One region of the Pigmentiphaga sp. H8 genome, then DNA from elsewhere that is predicted to be linked to it. Evidence: predicted binding sites of a transcription regulator. Region 1 holds the regulator's gene; the other holds the start of a gene.
What was found. The regulator NrdR, encoded in region 1, represses ribonucleotide reductase genes. The targets are predictions, from matches to a motif close to CACNANATNTNGTG.
Positions count from the first base shown of each region.

Region 2: a site for NrdR is predicted at 3,100-3,113, ahead of EGT29_RS22970 (ribonucleoside-diphosphate reductase subunit alpha). Genes of this name have one in related genera too.

Region 1 covers NZ_CP033966.1:4,765,269-4,773,100, reverse strand. Annotated here, with positions in the region: gene EGT29_RS22480 (2-hydroxyacid dehydrogenase) at 1-544, opposite strand, end outside; ZMP/ZTP riboswitch at 662-796, shown strand; gene glyA (serine hydroxymethyltransferase) at 951-2,198, shown strand; gene nrdR (transcriptional regulator NrdR) at 2,322-2,795, shown strand; gene ribD (bifunctional diaminohydroxyphosphoribosylaminopyrimidine deaminase/5-amino-6-(5-phosphoribosylamino)uracil reductase RibD) at 2,844-3,956, shown strand; gene EGT29_RS22460 (IclR family transcriptional regulator) at 3,967-4,743, opposite strand; gene EGT29_RS22455 (Rieske 2Fe-2S domain-containing protein) at 4,887-6,158, shown strand; gene EGT29_RS22450 (tripartite tricarboxylate transporter substrate binding protein) at 6,215-7,189, shown strand; gene EGT29_RS22445 (SDR family NAD(P)-dependent oxidoreductase) at 7,193-7,832, shown strand, end outside.
Region 2 covers NZ_CP033966.1:4,877,436-4,885,267, reverse strand. Annotated here, with positions in the region: gene EGT29_RS22970 (ribonucleoside-diphosphate reductase subunit alpha) at 1-2,892, opposite strand, end outside; gene ampD (1,6-anhydro-N-acetylmuramyl-L-alanine amidase AmpD) at 3,362-3,937, opposite strand; gene EGT29_RS22960 (PP0621 family protein) at 3,934-4,179, opposite strand; gene EGT29_RS22955 (inner membrane protein YpjD) at 4,212-5,063, opposite strand; gene ffh (signal recognition particle protein) at 5,087-6,505, shown strand; gene EGT29_RS22945 (ABC transporter permease) at 6,548-7,690, shown strand; gene EGT29_RS22940 (ABC transporter ATP-binding protein) at 7,684-7,832, shown strand, end outside.

The DNA of each region.
Region 1 (7,832 bases):
AGGGGGACCCGGCGACCGGGCGGCGCGTGTGGTAGCGCACGTCCATGTCGAAGCCGGCGGCGCGCCGGCCGATGGCCTGGCCGATGCCGCCGAAGCCCAGCAGGCCCATGTTCTTGCCGTGGACGCGCGTCATCAGCGGACGCTGGCCGGTTTTCCAGCCGCCGGCCCGCACGAAGCGGGTGGTGACGGAAATGCCGCGCGCCGCGTCGATCGCCAGCCCCATGGCCAGGTCGGCGACGCAGCCGTCCAGCACTTCCGGGGTGTTGCTGATCTGCATGCCCTGGCGCCTGGCGGTGTCGATGTCTATCCGGTCGTAGCCCACGCCGAAGTTGGCGATGACGCGGGCGTTGGGCAGGGCGGTCAGGATGTCGGCGCCGCAGGCGTCCCGCACGTGGATCGCGATGCCTTCGAACCCGGCGCCGTGCTCGGCCAGGAAGGCGGCGGGATCGGCCTGTTTCCACAGGGGCGCCACGTCGTAGTCGCGCGCCAGGCGGGCGTCGACGGCGGGCGTGATGGAGGCGATCTGCAGGATGCGGTGCTTCATCGGGAGAGTCCTGGAAGTCGGTTGTCGGTCGCGGTCAGGCTGCCACGATAGCCCATGTTGCGCCGCCGCGCAGACCGGTGCCGGGGCGCGCCAGTCTGGGGTAAACTACTCCTTGCCTTCACCCTGCGTGACTGGCGACTCTAGGCCTGGGGCCTAGGTGGGTTTACCACAAGGAAGCGCAGGGTTCCGGCGGTTCGGTTCGTCCCATCCGGGGCGCGGCCGCGCCGCCCGCCGTTCGCCTGGGCAGCCGTTAGGCAGATTCGTAGATCGCGTCACGCCGTCTTTCGTTTCGGCTGCCCTGCCGCGCAGGCGCAGCAGGACGATGTGGCGCGGTTTCCGTCATATCGGCTGGCCGTCGCTTTGAACCCGTCGGTTGGCCCCCGTTCTGCACAGGAAGGAAACCGTCATGTTCGACCGCAACCGCACCATCGCCCAGGCCGATCCCGAACTCTGGTCCGCCATCGAGCTGGAAAACCAGCGCCAGGAACAGCACATCGAGCTGATCGCCTCGGAAAACTACGCCAGCCCCGCCGTCATGCAGGCCCAGGGCACGCAGCTCACCAACAAGTACGCCGAAGGCTATCCCGGCAAGCGCTATTACGGCGGCTGCGAGTTCGTGGACATCGTCGAGCAGTTGGCCATCGACCGCGCCAAGCAGATCTTCGGCGCCGATGCCGTGAACGTGCAGCCCAATTCGGGCTCGCAGGCCAACCAGGGCGTGTACATGGCCGTGCTCAAGCCCGGCGATACGGTGCTGGGCATGAGCCTGGCCGAGGGCGGCCACCTGACGCACGGCTCGCCGGTCAATGCCTCGGGCAAGCTGTACAACTTCCTGTCCTACGGCCTGAACGCCCAGGAGGAAATCGATTACGACCAGGTCGCGCGCCTGGCCGCCGAGCACAAGCCCAAGCTGATCGTGGCCGGCGCCTCGGCCTATGCGCTGCGCATCGACTTCGCCCGTTTCGCCCAGATCGCCAAGGCCAACGGCGCGCTGTTCATGGTGGACATCGCCCACTACGCCGGCCTGGTCGCCGGTGGCGCCTACCCCAACCCGGTCCCGCACGCCGATTTCGTCACCTCGACCACGCACAAGTCGCTGCGCGGCCCGCGCGGCGGCCTGATCATGTGCAAGGCCGAGTTCGAGAAGGCCGTCAATTCCGCCATCTTCCCGGGCATCCAGGGCGGCCCGCTCGAGCACGTCATCGCCGCCAAGGCCGTAGCCTTCAAGGAAGCGCTGGATCCCTCGTTCAAGCAGTACGCCGCCCAGGTCGTGGCCAACGCCAAGGTGATGGCCGAGACGCTGGTCGAGCGCGGCCTGCGCATCGTGTCGGGACGCACCGAAAGCCACGTCATGCTGGTGGACCTGCGCGCCAAGGGCATCACGGGCAAGGACGCCGAACTGGCGCTGGGCCAGGCCCACATCACGGTCAACAAGAACGCCATTCCGAACGATCCGGAAAAGCCCTTCGTCACCAGCGGCGTGCGTGTCGGCTCGCCGGCCATGACCACGCGCGGCTTCAAGGAAGACGAGGCCCGCCTGACCGCCAACCTCATCGCCGACGTGCTGGACAACCCGCGCGACGAGGCCAACATCGCGGCCGTGCGCGAGCGCGTCAACGCCCTGACCGCGAAGTTCCCGGTCTACGGTGGGTAGGAGGGCCCACCCCCTACGCCCTTCGGGCGCCCCCTCAAGGGGGCGGCGCTGGCGGACCGGCAAAGCCGGATCCGCGGCGCCCTGGAGGGGGTGTTCTAGGTTGCAGAGGATCGAGGACCATACATGAAGTGTCCTTTCTGTCGCCATGAGGACACCCAGGTGATGGACACCCGGGTGTTGGAAGAAGGCAGCGCCATTCGCCGGCGCCGCCGCTGCACGCATTGCGATCGACGCTTCACGACCTACGAGCGGGTGGAGCTGTCGCTGCCGGCGGTGGTCAAGCGCAATGGCAGCCGGTCGGAGTACGACCAGGGCAAGCTGCGCGGCAGCCTGATGCTGGCGCTGCGCAAGCGGGCCGTCAGCGCCGACGCGGTGGAAGCCGCCGTTACCCGCATCGAGGAAGCCCTGATGACCAGCGGCCTGCGCGAGGTACCGTCCGAGCGCGTGGGCGAACTGGTCATGCAGGAACTCAAGAAGCTCGACAAGATCGCCTACATCCGTTTTGCCTCGGTCTACAAAAGCTTCGAGGACGTGGACGAATTCACCGACGTCGTGCGAGAGATCCAGGGGCCCCGGCCTCCCGCCACGAAATCCTGATCGCCGATGAGCGCCAAGATCGCCGAACGTCCCGAGGATGCCGCCTGGATGCGGCGCGCGCTGTCGCTGGCCGACGGCGTTCTGTACACGACTTCACCGAACCCACGCGTGGGCTGCGTCATCGTGCGCGACGGCCAGATCCTGGGCGAGGGCGCGACCCAGCCCGTGGGCGGGCCGCATGCCGAGGTCCGGGCGCTGCGCGACGCGCAGGCGCGCGGCCTTTCCGTGGAAGGCGCCACCGTCTACGTCACGCTGGAGCCGTGCAGCCACCATGGCCGTACGCCGCCTTGCGTCGACGCGCTCGTCGCCGCCGCGCCGGCGCGGGTCGTCGTGGCGATGGGCGATCCCAATCCGCGCGTCAACGGCGAAGGCCTGGCGCGGCTGCGCGCCGCGGGCATCGCCGTCACCGCAGGCGTGTGCCTGGACGAGGCGCTGGCGCTGAACGTCGGCTTCGTCTCCCGCATGAGCCGCGGCACGCCCTGGCTCTGGGCCAAGATGGCGGCGTCGCTGGATGGGCGCAGCGCGCTGCCCAACGGCCGGTCGCAATGGATTACCGGCCAGGCCGCCAGGGCCGACGGCCACCATTGGCGCGCGCGCAGCTGCGCCGTGCTGACCGGCATCGGCACCGTGCTGGCCGACGATCCCCGCCTGGACGTGCGCCATGTGGCGACCACGCGCCCGCCGCGCAAGATCGTGCTGGATACGCATCTGCGCATGCCGGCCGGCGCGCGCCTGCTCGATGGCGCGGAAACCTGGATCTTCACGGCGCGCGAGGATGCCGGCCGCGCCGCCGACCTGGCGGCGCGCAACGCGCGCGTCATCTGCCTGCCGGGCGCGGATGGCCGGGTCGACCTGCCCGGCGTCATGCGCTGGCTGGGGCAGCACGACATCAACGAAGTCCATGCCGAGGCCGGCGCGGTGCTGACCGGCGCCTTGCTGCAGGCCGGCTGCGTGGATGAACTGCTGGTCTACATGGCGCCCGTGCTGTTGGGCGAGGGCGCGGGCATGGCGCGCCTGCCGTTGATCGAGGACCTGGACCAGGCGCGCCGTTTCCAGTTCGTGGACGTGAGCGGGCTGGGCCCGGACGTCCGGCTGCGGGCGCAGGACCCGCAGCGGCTGGCGGCCGCGCGCGCGGCCGCCACGCCCGCGCGGCGGGCCTGATCCGCCACGCTCAGGGCGCCGTCCGGCTGCCCAGCGTGCGCGACAGTTCGGCGGCTTCCCGCATCACGCGTTCTCCGAATTCTTTGATGCGCTCGGCGGGCAGCCGGGCGCCGGGGCCGAACACGCCCAGCGAGCCCGCCACCTGGCCGCTGCGGTCGAAGAACGGCGCGGCGATCGCCACCGCGCCCTGTATCAGTTCGTCCCTGCTGACGGCATAGCCCCGCTGCTTCACCATGTCCAGGTCCTCGGCCGGCTGCGCGATGTCCAGGCCACGCTCGGCCGCGTAGCGGCGCCGGTCCTCGTCGCCCTGTCCGATGTTGGCCAGGATGGCCCGGCCGCTGGCGCCCACCGAGATCCGTTCCCGATAGCCGATGCCGCGCTTGAAACTCAGGGGCTGGGGGCTGGGCAGTTCGGCGATGCAGAGCCGGTCGCCGCCTTGCAGCAGGAACAGGGCGACGGTCTCGCCGGTCTGCTCGCGCAGCCGCTGCATCGGCGGCGCCGCCAGTGCGCTCAGGTCCAGGCTGGAGGTCCAGACGTGGGCGAGCTGGCCCACGGCGGGTCCCAGGCGGAATTTCTGCGGATCGCCCTCCGACACCACGAAGCCGCATTGTTCCAGCGTGTACAGCAGGCGGTACAGCGTGGGCCGGCTCAGGTCCACGCGCTTGAGCAACTGCCCCACCGTCAGCTCGTAGTCCGTGGCCGTGAAGGCCAGCAGGATCTCCAGGGCCCGGTCCACGGCCCGCACGCTTTCGCCCGGTTTCTCGGTTTCCGCCACGCCTTTCCTCATTCGTCTCTGTCCATCGAGCCCGACATCGTAGCCGAGCCGCCGCCGGGTTCTGCTGCCGCGTACCCGTTGACAATCCGTTTTATGTCCGTAGAATGGACTCAATTATCATAGAACGGACATTCCCGGCAGGAGAAAGTGGAGTTATGAACAAGGAAACCTCGGAAATCCTGGTGCGCACCGGCCCGGGCACGCCCATGGGCAATCTGCTGCGGCGCTACTGGGTCCCCATCCTGAAATCGAACGAGATCGCCGAGCCCGACTGCCCGCCGGTGCGGGTCCAGATCATGGGCGAGAAGCTGCTGGCGTTCCGCGACAGCAGCGGGCAGGTGGGGCTGATCGACGAGTTCTGTTCGCACCGCGGCGTGTCGCTGTACTTTGGCCGCAACGAAGAGGACGGCATCCGCTGCGCTTATCACGGCCTGAAGTTCAACCGCCTGGGCGAATGCGTGGACGTGCCGTCGGCGCCGCAAAGCTGCAGCCGCATGGGTATCAAGGCCTATCCGTGCATCGAGCGCGGCTCCGTCGTCTGGGCCTACATGGGTCCGCCCGAAACCCAGCCCAGCCTGCCCGAGGTCGAATGGTGCGGCCTGCCGGAAAGCCACATCTACGTGTCCAAGCGGCTGCAGGAATCCAATTACCTGCAGGCCATGGAAGGCGGCATCGACACCAGCCACGTGTCGTACGTGCACCGCTACGAGGTCGACGTGGATCCGCTGCACCAGGGCACCAAGGCCAACGACTACATCAAGGCCGACGGCAACGTCGTGTTCGACATCGAGAAGAACGATTTCGGCCTGTCGCTGTACGGCCGCCGCAACGGCGAACCGGATTCGTACTACTGGCGCATCACCCAGTGGCTGTTCCCGTGGTTCACGCTGATTCCGCCATTCGGCGACCATGCCCTGGGCGGCCACGTCTGGGTACCCATCGATGACCACAACTGCTGGGCCTGGAGCATCAATTTCCATCCCGACAAGCCGCTGTCCGAGCAGGAGCGCGCGGACCTGGACGCGGGCCGGGGCATCCACGCGCCCTGCGATCCCGTCACCTTCCGCCCGCTCGCCAACAAGGACAACGACTACTTGATCGATCGCGTGGCGCAGAAAGAGAAGCGCGCGTACAGCGGCGTGTTCGGCTTCGCCATGCAGGACGCGTCGCTGCAGGAAAGCATGGGACCCATCCAGGACCACGAGGCCGAACGGCTGCTGCCCACGGATCGCGCCATCGTCATGGCGCGCCGCATGCTGCACGAAGCCGCGGTGGGCCTGGCCAACGGTTCGGAACCGCCGGCGCTGGACGGCGCGGCGCAGCGCGTGCGCGCCGCCGGCGTCCTGCTGGACCGTGCCGCCGATCCGATGGAGTGGGCCAAGAGACACCTGGCGGACGGCCTGAACGAGCCGGTCTACAGCGTGTAGCCATGCGGTCAAGGCCAAGCCGGCCGCTTCAAGAACGAGAGGGTAAGGAGACTTTCATGCAAGCATTGCTACGCAACGCGGCCTGTGCGCTGGCCGTCTGTTCCGTCGTCCCGGCGGCCGTGGCCGCCGAGGAATGGGCGCCCACCAAGCCGGTGCGCATCATCGTGCCCATCGTGGGCAGCACCAACGACGTGCTGGGACGGCTGGTCGCGTCCAAGCTCGAGGGCATACTCGGGCAGCCCGTCATCGTCGAGAACAAGCCGGGCGCCGGCGGCAACATCGGCGCCGACCTGGTGGCCAAGTCGCCGCCGGACGGCTACACGCTGCTGGTGGGCTACAACGGGCCCATCGCCATCAACAAGACGCTGTTCGACAACATGCCTTACGACCCCGTGACCGACCTGGCGCCGATCACGCTCGCGGTCAGCTCGCCGCAGTACCTGGTGGTCAACCCGGGACTGCCGGTCAAGAGCGTGGCCGATCTGGTGGCCTGGTCCAAGGCCCATCCGGGCAAGCTGTCGTACGGATCGGTGGCCACGGGCAGCGCCTCGCACCTGACCATGGAAATGCTGAACGAGGCCTCGGGGCTGGGCGCCACGCACGTGCCCTATCGCGGCGCCTCGCCGGCGCTGGTCGACCTGGTGGCGGGCAACGTGCAGGCGGCTTTCATGGTGCCCGGCAACGTCCAGCAGTACGTGAAGGAAGGGCGGCTCAAGCTGCTGGCCTCGACGGGCGAGAAGCGCTTCGCCAGCACGCCAGGCATCCCGACCATGATCGAGTCGGGCTATCCCCATTTCGTCGCCACGTCGTGGATAGGCTTCCTGGCGCCGGCAGGCACGCCGCGCCCCATCATCGACCGCTACAACAAGGAGATCGTGAAGGTCCTGCACATGCCCGACGTGCAGCAGAAGCTGCGCGACATGGAGTTCGAGGTCGTGGCCAACACGCCGGAACAGTTCGGCGCCTGGATACGGACCGAAGTGGAACGCTGGGGCAAGGTCATCAAGGCCACCGGCGCCAAGGCGGGTTGAGCCATGGCCAGACTTGCCGAACGCAGGGCCCTGATCACCGGCGGCGGCGCGGGCATAGGCGCCGCCATCGCTCGGGTCTTCTGCCAGGAAGGCGCGGCGGTGCTGCTGGTGGACCGCGATGCCGACGCGCTGGCGCGCACCGCCGCCGCGCTGCGCGAGCAGTACCCGCGGGCCCGGGTCGAATACCTGGCCGCCGACGTGGCCGACGAGGACGCGGCGCCAGGCGCGGCCGAGCTGGCCGGGCGGACCTGGGGCGGGCTGGACGTCCTGGTCTGCAACGCGGCCATGCGCAACTACTCGCCCTTGTCCACGGCCCGGCCCGAGGAGTGGCGCGCCATGGTGGATGTCAACCTGATCGGCACGGCCAACTACTGCCGTGCCGCGCTGCCCGCGCTGCGCGAGTCGGGCAAGGGGAGCGTGGTGATCGTCTCGTCGTGCTATGCGGTGACGGGCAGGGCGGGCATGGGCATCTACGACGCGACCAAGGCCGGCCTGCTGGCGATGACCCGCACGCTGGCGTTCGAGGAAGCGCCATACGGCGTGCGCGTCAACGCCGTGTGCCCGGGATCGACGCTGACCGAGTTCCACGTGGGCCGGGCCCAGGCGCGCGGCAAGGCGGTCGAGCAATTGAAGGGCGAGCGCA
Region 2 (7,832 bases), 110 kb from region 1:
GCAGGCTTCGCATTCTTCGAAGCCAGGGTCACCCGGCTTCATGGTGCATACCGCCCCGACGATTTCCGGTTCCGGAAGGTTGGTGCCCGACGCGGACATTCCCGCATTGGACGATGCCGTGGGCACGGCGTTCAATTCGCCGCCGCGTCCGGTCGATTTTTCAGCGCTGGTCGCACCCAGGGTGCGCAGGTAGTAGGTGGTCTTCAGGCCGCGCTGCCAGGCCAGCTTGTAGGTCTCGTCCAGCTTCTTGCCCGACGCGCCCGCCATATAGATATTGAGCGATTGCGACTGGTCGATCCACTTCTGGCGACGCGCCGCGCATTCCACGAGCCAGCGGGGCTCTACCTCGAAGGCCGTCGCATACAGCTTGCGCAGCTCGGGAGGCACCCGGTCGATCTTGGCGAGACTGCCATCGAAGTACTTCAGATCCGCGATCATCACCTCGTCCCACAGCCCGAGCTTCTTGAGATCACGCACCAAGTAATCGTTGACGATCGTGAATTCGCCGGAGAGATTCGATTTGACGTACAAGTTCTGATAAGTCGGTTCAATGCACGCAGATACGCCAATGATATTGGAAATCGTCGCCGTCGGGGCAATAGCGATGCAGTTGGAATTGCGCATGCCGTGCAGTTTGATGCGCTCGCGCAACGCATTCCAGTCCATCGACGCGCTTTCATCGATGTCGACGTAGCCGCCGCGCTCTTCGCGCAGCAGCTTGATGGAGTCCTGCGGAAGAATGCCGCGGTCCCACAGCGAGCCTTCGAACGACGAGTAGCGGCCGCGTTCTTCGGCCAGTTCGGTCGACGCGAGGTAGGCGTAGTAGCACACCGCTTCCATCGAGCGGTCGGCGAATTCGATGGCGGCATCCGAGGCGTAGGGCACGCGCATGATGTGCAGCGCGTCCTGGAAGCCCATGATGCCCATGCCGACCGGGCGATGGCGCAGATTGGAGTTGCGGGCCTTGTCGACGGCGTAATAGTTGATGTCGATCACGTTGTCGAGCATGCGCATGGCGACGTGGACCGTGCTGCGCAGCTTGTCGTGGTCGAGCTCGACCGTGCCGTCGGCGTTGGTCTTCAGGTGCGCGACGAGGTTGACCGAGCCCAGATTGCAGACCGCGATCTCGGACTCGTTGGTGTTCAGCGTGATCTCGGTGCAAAGGTTGGAGCTGTGGACGACGCCGACGTGCTGCTGGGGCGAGCGGATGTTGCAAGGATCCTTGAACGTGATCCACGGATGGCCGGTCTCGAACAGCATCGACAGCATCTTGCGCCACAGCGACATGGCGGGGATCTTCTTGAACAGCTTCAGTTCGCCGCTGGCGACCTTGGCTTCATAGCCCAGGTAGGCCTGCTCGAATTCCTTGCCGACCTTGTCGTGCAGGTCGGGGCAGTCGGACGGCGAGAACAGCGTCCATTCGGCGTTGTCCATGACGCGCTTCATGAACAGGTCGGGGATCCAGTTGGCCGTGTTCATGTCGTGGGTGCGGCGGCGCTCGTCGCCGGTGTTCTTGCGCAGTTCGAGGAACTCCTCGATGTCCAGGTGCCACGTTTCGAGGTACGTGCACACGGCGCCCTTGCGCTTGCCGCCCTGGTTGACCGCCACGGCGGTGTCGTTGACCACTTTCAGGAAGGGGACGACGCCCTGGCTTTCACCGTTGGTGCCCTTGATGTGGCTGCGCAGCGCGCGCACGGGCGTCCAGTCGTTGCCCAGGCCGCCGGCGTACTTGGCCAGCAGCGCGTTTTCCTTGATGGCGTCGTAGATGCTTTCCAGGCTGTCGGCCACCGTGGTCAGGTAGCACGACGACAGCTGCGAGTGCAGCGTGCCGGCGTTGAACAGGGTCGGCGTCGAGCTCATGAAGTCGAACGACGACAGGATGTTGTAGAACTCGATGGCGCGGGCTTCGCGGTCGGTTTCTTCCAGGGCCAGGCCCATCGCGACGCGCATGAAGAAGGCCTGCGGCAGTTCGATGCGGGTGCCCTTGATGTGCAGGAAGTAGCGGTCGTACAGGGTCTGCAGGCCCAGGTAGGTGAACTGCAGGTCGCGCGTATCCTTCAGCGCCGCGCCCAGGCGCGCGAGGTCGAAGGTGGCCAGCTTGGCGTCAAGCAGGCCGCCCTCGATGCCGCGAGCGATGAACTGCGGGAAATATTCGGCGTAACGCGTGGCCATGGCAGCCTGTTCGACCTCCTCGCCCAGCACTTCCTTGCGGATGGTGTGCAGCAAGAGACGTGCCGTGACGGTGCTGTAGGCCGGATCCTTTTCCAGCTGCGAGCGCGCGGCCAGGATGGCGGACTTGAAGATCTCGTCGGTGGAGACGCCGTCGTACAGGTTCTTGACGGTTTCCTTGAAGATGCCCTCGGCCGAGGCGAATTCTTCCAGGCCCGAGCACGCGGCCTGGATGATGGCCTGCAGGTGCTGGGGGTCGAGGGGGATGCGCAGGCCGTTCTCGGTGACGTGCACGACGGCCTGGTCGGACGAGGTGTGCATCAGCGCGCGCTGCTGGGCGCGCTTTTCACGGTACAGCACGTAGGCGCGCGCGACGTCATGCTCGCCGGAGCGCATCAGCGCCAGTTCGACCTGGTCCTGGATGTCTTCGATATGGACGGTGCCGCCGCTGGGCTGGCGGCGGATCAGCGCGTGGACGACCTGTTTGGTCAGGCCTTCGACGAGCTCGCGCACACGCGCGGAAGCAGCGCCCTGGCCGCCGTTGACGGCCAGGAAGGCCTTGGTCAGCGCGATGGAAATCTTGCCGGGTTCGAATCCGACCACGGCGCCGTTGCGCCGGATGACCTTATGGTCGGAATACGCGGTCTGGTCGGCTTCGGTCTGTGCGGGCTTGGAAGCTAGCGGCGCAGCGGTCGATTGGGCCGAGGGAGTCGAGAGTTGCATAAGGCCTCCTGGATGCATGAAGGCGCGGGGGGCCGCGCCGGTACTCGGTGTTCTGGGATTTGCAGCGAAATATTCTGGATTACAAGGGCGTCAGGCCGCGCCGGAGCGCGGCTTGGGGCCTAACGACGAAACGCGGAGCGGCATGCGCCGCCGCACGTCCGGGCTGGTATGGATAAGCCATGTTTTCCCCCTCCCTTGCAGCGCGGGCACTACATCTAGTGGTGTGTGACCGGCAAGGCACTAATTCTAGGGGGGTGCTGATTGTACGGCAAGTGTCAAAATGTTGCTGACGGAGAGAATCCGGCGCTCGCATAGGCAATTCGGGCTCTATTTATTAGACAGCTAGCAACCATGCGTGTTTCACGCGGAAAGGTGCACAAAGCAGGCGTGAAATGCGGCATTTGCAGCGCGTGAAACAGAGCGGGCGTGGCCTGAGCCTGAACGGGCCGGGGTTGGCGAGGGCGAGATTCTACAGGAGGGGGAGGGCGGTCCAGCCGGTTTCGCGGCCGTAGCGGGCCCAGTCGAAGGCGGGGCCGGGGTCGGTCTTGCGGCCGGGCGCGATGTGTTCGTGGCCGCGGACGGCTTGCAGGGGGTGGCGGGCGCGCAGGGCGGGGGTCAGCCAGGCCAGGGCGCGGTACTGGGCGTCGGTGAAGGGCAGGGTGTCGCAGCCTTCGAGTTCGATGCCGATGGAGAAGTCGTTGCAGCGCTCGCGGCCGGCGTAGCACGAGACGCCGGCGTGCCAGGCCCGCCGGTCGGTGCTGGCGAACTGGACGATGGCGCCGCCGCGGTCGATCAGGAAGTGGGCCGAGACCTTCAGGCCGCGCAGGCAGTCGAACCAGGGATGGGCGTCGCAGTCGAGGGTATTGGTGAACAGGGCCTCGACGTAGGGGCCGCCGAATTCGCCCGGCGGCAGGCTGATGTTGTGCAGGACCAGCAGCGAGACGTCCGTGCCGGCCGGCCGTTCGTCGGTGTTGGGGGAGGGGACGCGGCGCACGGCGGGGTGGTCGATCCAGCCCCGGTCGTCCAGCCGGGCGGCGGTGTTCATTTGCCGGGGCCCTTCAGCGAATGGGCCAGGCTGCAATAGTTATAGCCCTTGCGCCGCACGGCTTCGGACGGCGGCAGGTGGATGCCGCAGTGGGCGCAGCGCACCATGCCGTCGGCCGGGAAGCGGCTGGCATCGGCGCGGCGCGATTCGCGGCGGTGGCCCTTGACGGCGCTGCGGGCGGCGATGCGGGCCACGAGCAGCGCGGCCACGATGACGAACACCCAGAAAAGTAGCTTGCCCATGGTGGTTGGGGGTCCTGGTTTCGGTTGCGCGGCTAGCGGTGCAGGATGAATTCGAGCACGAACCGGGTGCCGGTGTAGGCCAGCAGCAGGAAGGCGAAGCCGACCAGCGTCCAGCGCAGCGCGATGCGGCCGCGCCAGCCCCAGACCTGGCGGCCCAGCAGCAGCAGGCCGAAGGTCAGCCACGAGAGCAGCGTGAAGACGGTCTTGTGGTCCAGCGGCAGGGCGGTGCCGGACAGCGACTCGGAAATGACGATGCCGCTGATGACGGCCAGGGTCAGCAGCACGAAGCCGATCCAGATCAGCCGGAACAGCAGGCGCTCGAGCACCAGCAGGGGCGGCACGGCGTCGAACAGGCGGGCGTAGACCCGGGCCGAATGCCGGGGCTGGGGCGGATTGCTGGCCGAGATATCGTGCAGGCGCCGGTCGGCCGAGGCCATCAGCAGCGCGTGCAGGGCGGCGATGGTGATCATGCTGTAGGCGGCCAGCGCGATGGCCAGGTGCACGCGCAGCCAGCCGCTGTCGGCGTGGGCGATGACGCGGCCCTCGGGAAAGATCACGGGCAGCACGGTGCCGATCACGCTCAGCGGCATCAGCCAGAGCCGCAGGCCGCCGATCGCGACCCACAGGCTTTCGGCCCAGAAGACGACCAGGCCCAGCCACAGCGCGGCCGAGATGCCCAGGGCGAAGCCCAGTTTCAGGTTGCCGTCCCCCAGCATGGCCTGCTGGACCGCGAGGCCGTGCACGATCAGCACCAGCGCCAGCCCCAGGCGCTCGGCGGAGCCGGTCCGGGGTTCAGGGTGCGACGAGACGGCTCGCCACGCGAGTACCGTCAACAAGGCGTAACCGGCCGCGGCCAGTGCGTGCAATACAATTCCCATATCCATGGAAGTGTAAGCGAATCCCATTCATGCTCGATAACCTTACCGCTCGCCTGTCGCGCGTCGTCAAGACCCTGAAAGGGGAAGCGCGCCTGACCGAGGCGAATACGCAGGAAATGCTGCGCGAAGTCCGTCTGGCGCTGCTGGAAGCCGACGTGTCCCTGCCGGTCGTGCGCGAGTTCGTCGCGCGGGTCAAGGAAAAGGCGCTGGGCGAGGACGTCACGGGCAGCCTGACGCCGGGCCAGGCCCTGGTCGGGGTGGTCCACAAGGAGTTGACCGCCCTCATGGGCGGCGACCTCGGGCCCCACGCCAGCGAGCTGTCGCTGGCCCAGCAGCCGCCGGCCGTGATCCTGATGGCGGGCCTGCAAGGGTCGGGCAAGACCACCACCACGGGCAAGCTGGCCCGCTGGCTGGCCGAGGGCGGCCATGTCCAGGCCGGCCGCAAGACGGGCAAGAAGAAGGTGCTGGTGGTCAGCGCCGACGTCTACCGTCCCGCCGCCATCGAGCAGTTGAAGACCGTGGCGGCGCAGGCCGGCGTCGATTTCCTGCCCTCGTCCACCGACCAGGCGCCCGAGGCCATCGCCCGCAACGCGCTCGACCATGCCCGCAAGCACCACTACGACGTGCTGATCGTCGATACGGCCGGCCGCCTGGGCATCGACGAGGCGCTGATGAACGAGATCCGCGCGCTGCACGCCCTGCTCGACCCGATCGAGACCCTGTTCGTGGTCGACGCGATGCTGGGCCAGGACGCGGTCAACGTCGCCAAGGCCTTCAACGACGCCCTGCCGCTGACCGGCGTGGTCCTGACCAAGCTGGACGGCGATGCGCGCGGCGGCGCGGCGCTGTCGGTGCGCCACGTGACCGGCAAGCCGCTCAAGTTCGTCGGCGTGTCCGAGAAGCTGTCCGGCCTCGAGCCCTTCCATCCCGAGCGCATGGCGCAGCGGGTGCTGGGCATGGGCGACATCCTGTCGCTGGTGGAAGAAGCCCAGCGCGCGATCGACGTCGACGAGGCGCAGAAGCTCGCCGCCAAGCTCAAGTCGGGCGACAAGTTCGACCTGAACGATTTCCGCGCCCAGATCGCGCAGATGAAGAACCTGGGCGACATGGGCTCGCTGCTGGAGAAGCTGCCGGCGCAGTTCTCGCAGGCAGCCTCGCAAATCGACAGCAAGCAGGCCGGCAAGCAGATCCGCCGCATGGAGGGCATCCTGAACTCCATGACCGAGCTCGAGCGTGCCAAGCCCGAACTGATCAAGGCCTCGCGCAAGCGCCGCATCGCCACCGGCGCCGGCGTGCAGGTGCAGGAGGTCAACCGCATGCTGTCGCAGTTCGAGCAGATGCAGTCCATGATGAAGCAGATGAAGAAGGGCGGCATGGCCAAGATGATGCGCGCCATGGGCGGCATGAAGGCGCTGCGCGGCATGAAGGGCTTGCCTGGACTCAAGTAAAGCCCCGACAATCGCGGTTCCGTGGCCCCGTCTCCAGGAACGATGAGCGTAGCACCGCAGCCAGGCCGTCTAGTGTGGGATGCCGCAACCGGGGCCGGGCGCCTGTCGGTCGAAGGCGACTGGACGCTGGCGGGCTTCGAGGCCCTGCGCCGCGAGGTGGCCCGGTTCGATGCGGGCGCCCAGGTGCGCGCGCTGGACCTCGGCCGGCTGGGCGCCCTGGACACCGCGGGGGCCTCGCTGCTGGTCGACCTGCTGGGCGCCGAGCGCCTGCCCGGGCTCCTGGCCACCGGGCCCCAGGTGGACGCCTCGCGCCGCGCGCTGCTCGACACCATCATCCGCGCCCAGGGCGCGGTCCAGCAATGCAAGCCGCCCGAGCCGCCTTCTCCGGTGGCCGAACTGCTGTGCCATGTGGGCGAGGCCGCCGAGCAGTTCTGGAAGCACGCCGTGGGCCTGTGCGGGTTCATCGGCCTGACACTCGAAGGCCTGGGCCGTTCGCTGTTGCGTCCGCGCTCGTGGCGGATCACGGCCACCGTCGCCCAGATCGAGCAGATCGGGCTGAACGCGGTCCCCATCGTCGCCCTGCTGACCTTCCTGGTCGGCGCCGTCGTGGCCTTCCTGGGCGCCACGGTGCTGCGCGACTTCGGCGCCACGCTCTACACCATCAACCTGGTCGGCTTCGCCTTCCTGCGCGAATTCGCCGTGCTGCTGACCGCCATCCTGATGGCGGGCCGGACCGCCAGCGCCTTCACCGCGCAGATCGGCTCGATGAAGGCCAACGAGGAAATCGACGCCATCCGCGCGCTGGGCCTGGACCCCATCAACATGCTGGTGTTGCCGCGCGTGCTGGCCATGCTGGTGTCGCTGCCGCTCCTGACCTTCATGTCCATGCTGACCGGCATCGCGGGCGGCATGGTGGTGTGCGCCTGGAGCCTGGACATCCCGCCGTCGCTATTCCTGTCCACCCTGCGCGAGAGCCTGGATGTGCGGCATTTCTACGTGGGCATCGTCAAGGCGCCCATCCTGGCCTTCATCATCGCCGTGATCGGCTGCCTGGAAGGCTTCAAGGTCAGCGGCAGCGCCCAGTCCGTGGGCGAGCACACCACCTCCAGCGTCGTGCAGGCGATCTTCATGGTGATCCTGATCGACGCGCTGGCGGCGTTGTTCTTCATGGAGATGGGATGGTGACGGCCGACGAACCCATCGTGCGCGTGCGCGGGCTGGTCAACCGCTTCGGATCCCAGACCGTGCACGAGGGGCTGGACCTGGACATCCGCCGGGGCGAGATCCTGGGCGTGGTGGGCGGGTCGGGCTCGGGCAAGTCGGTGCT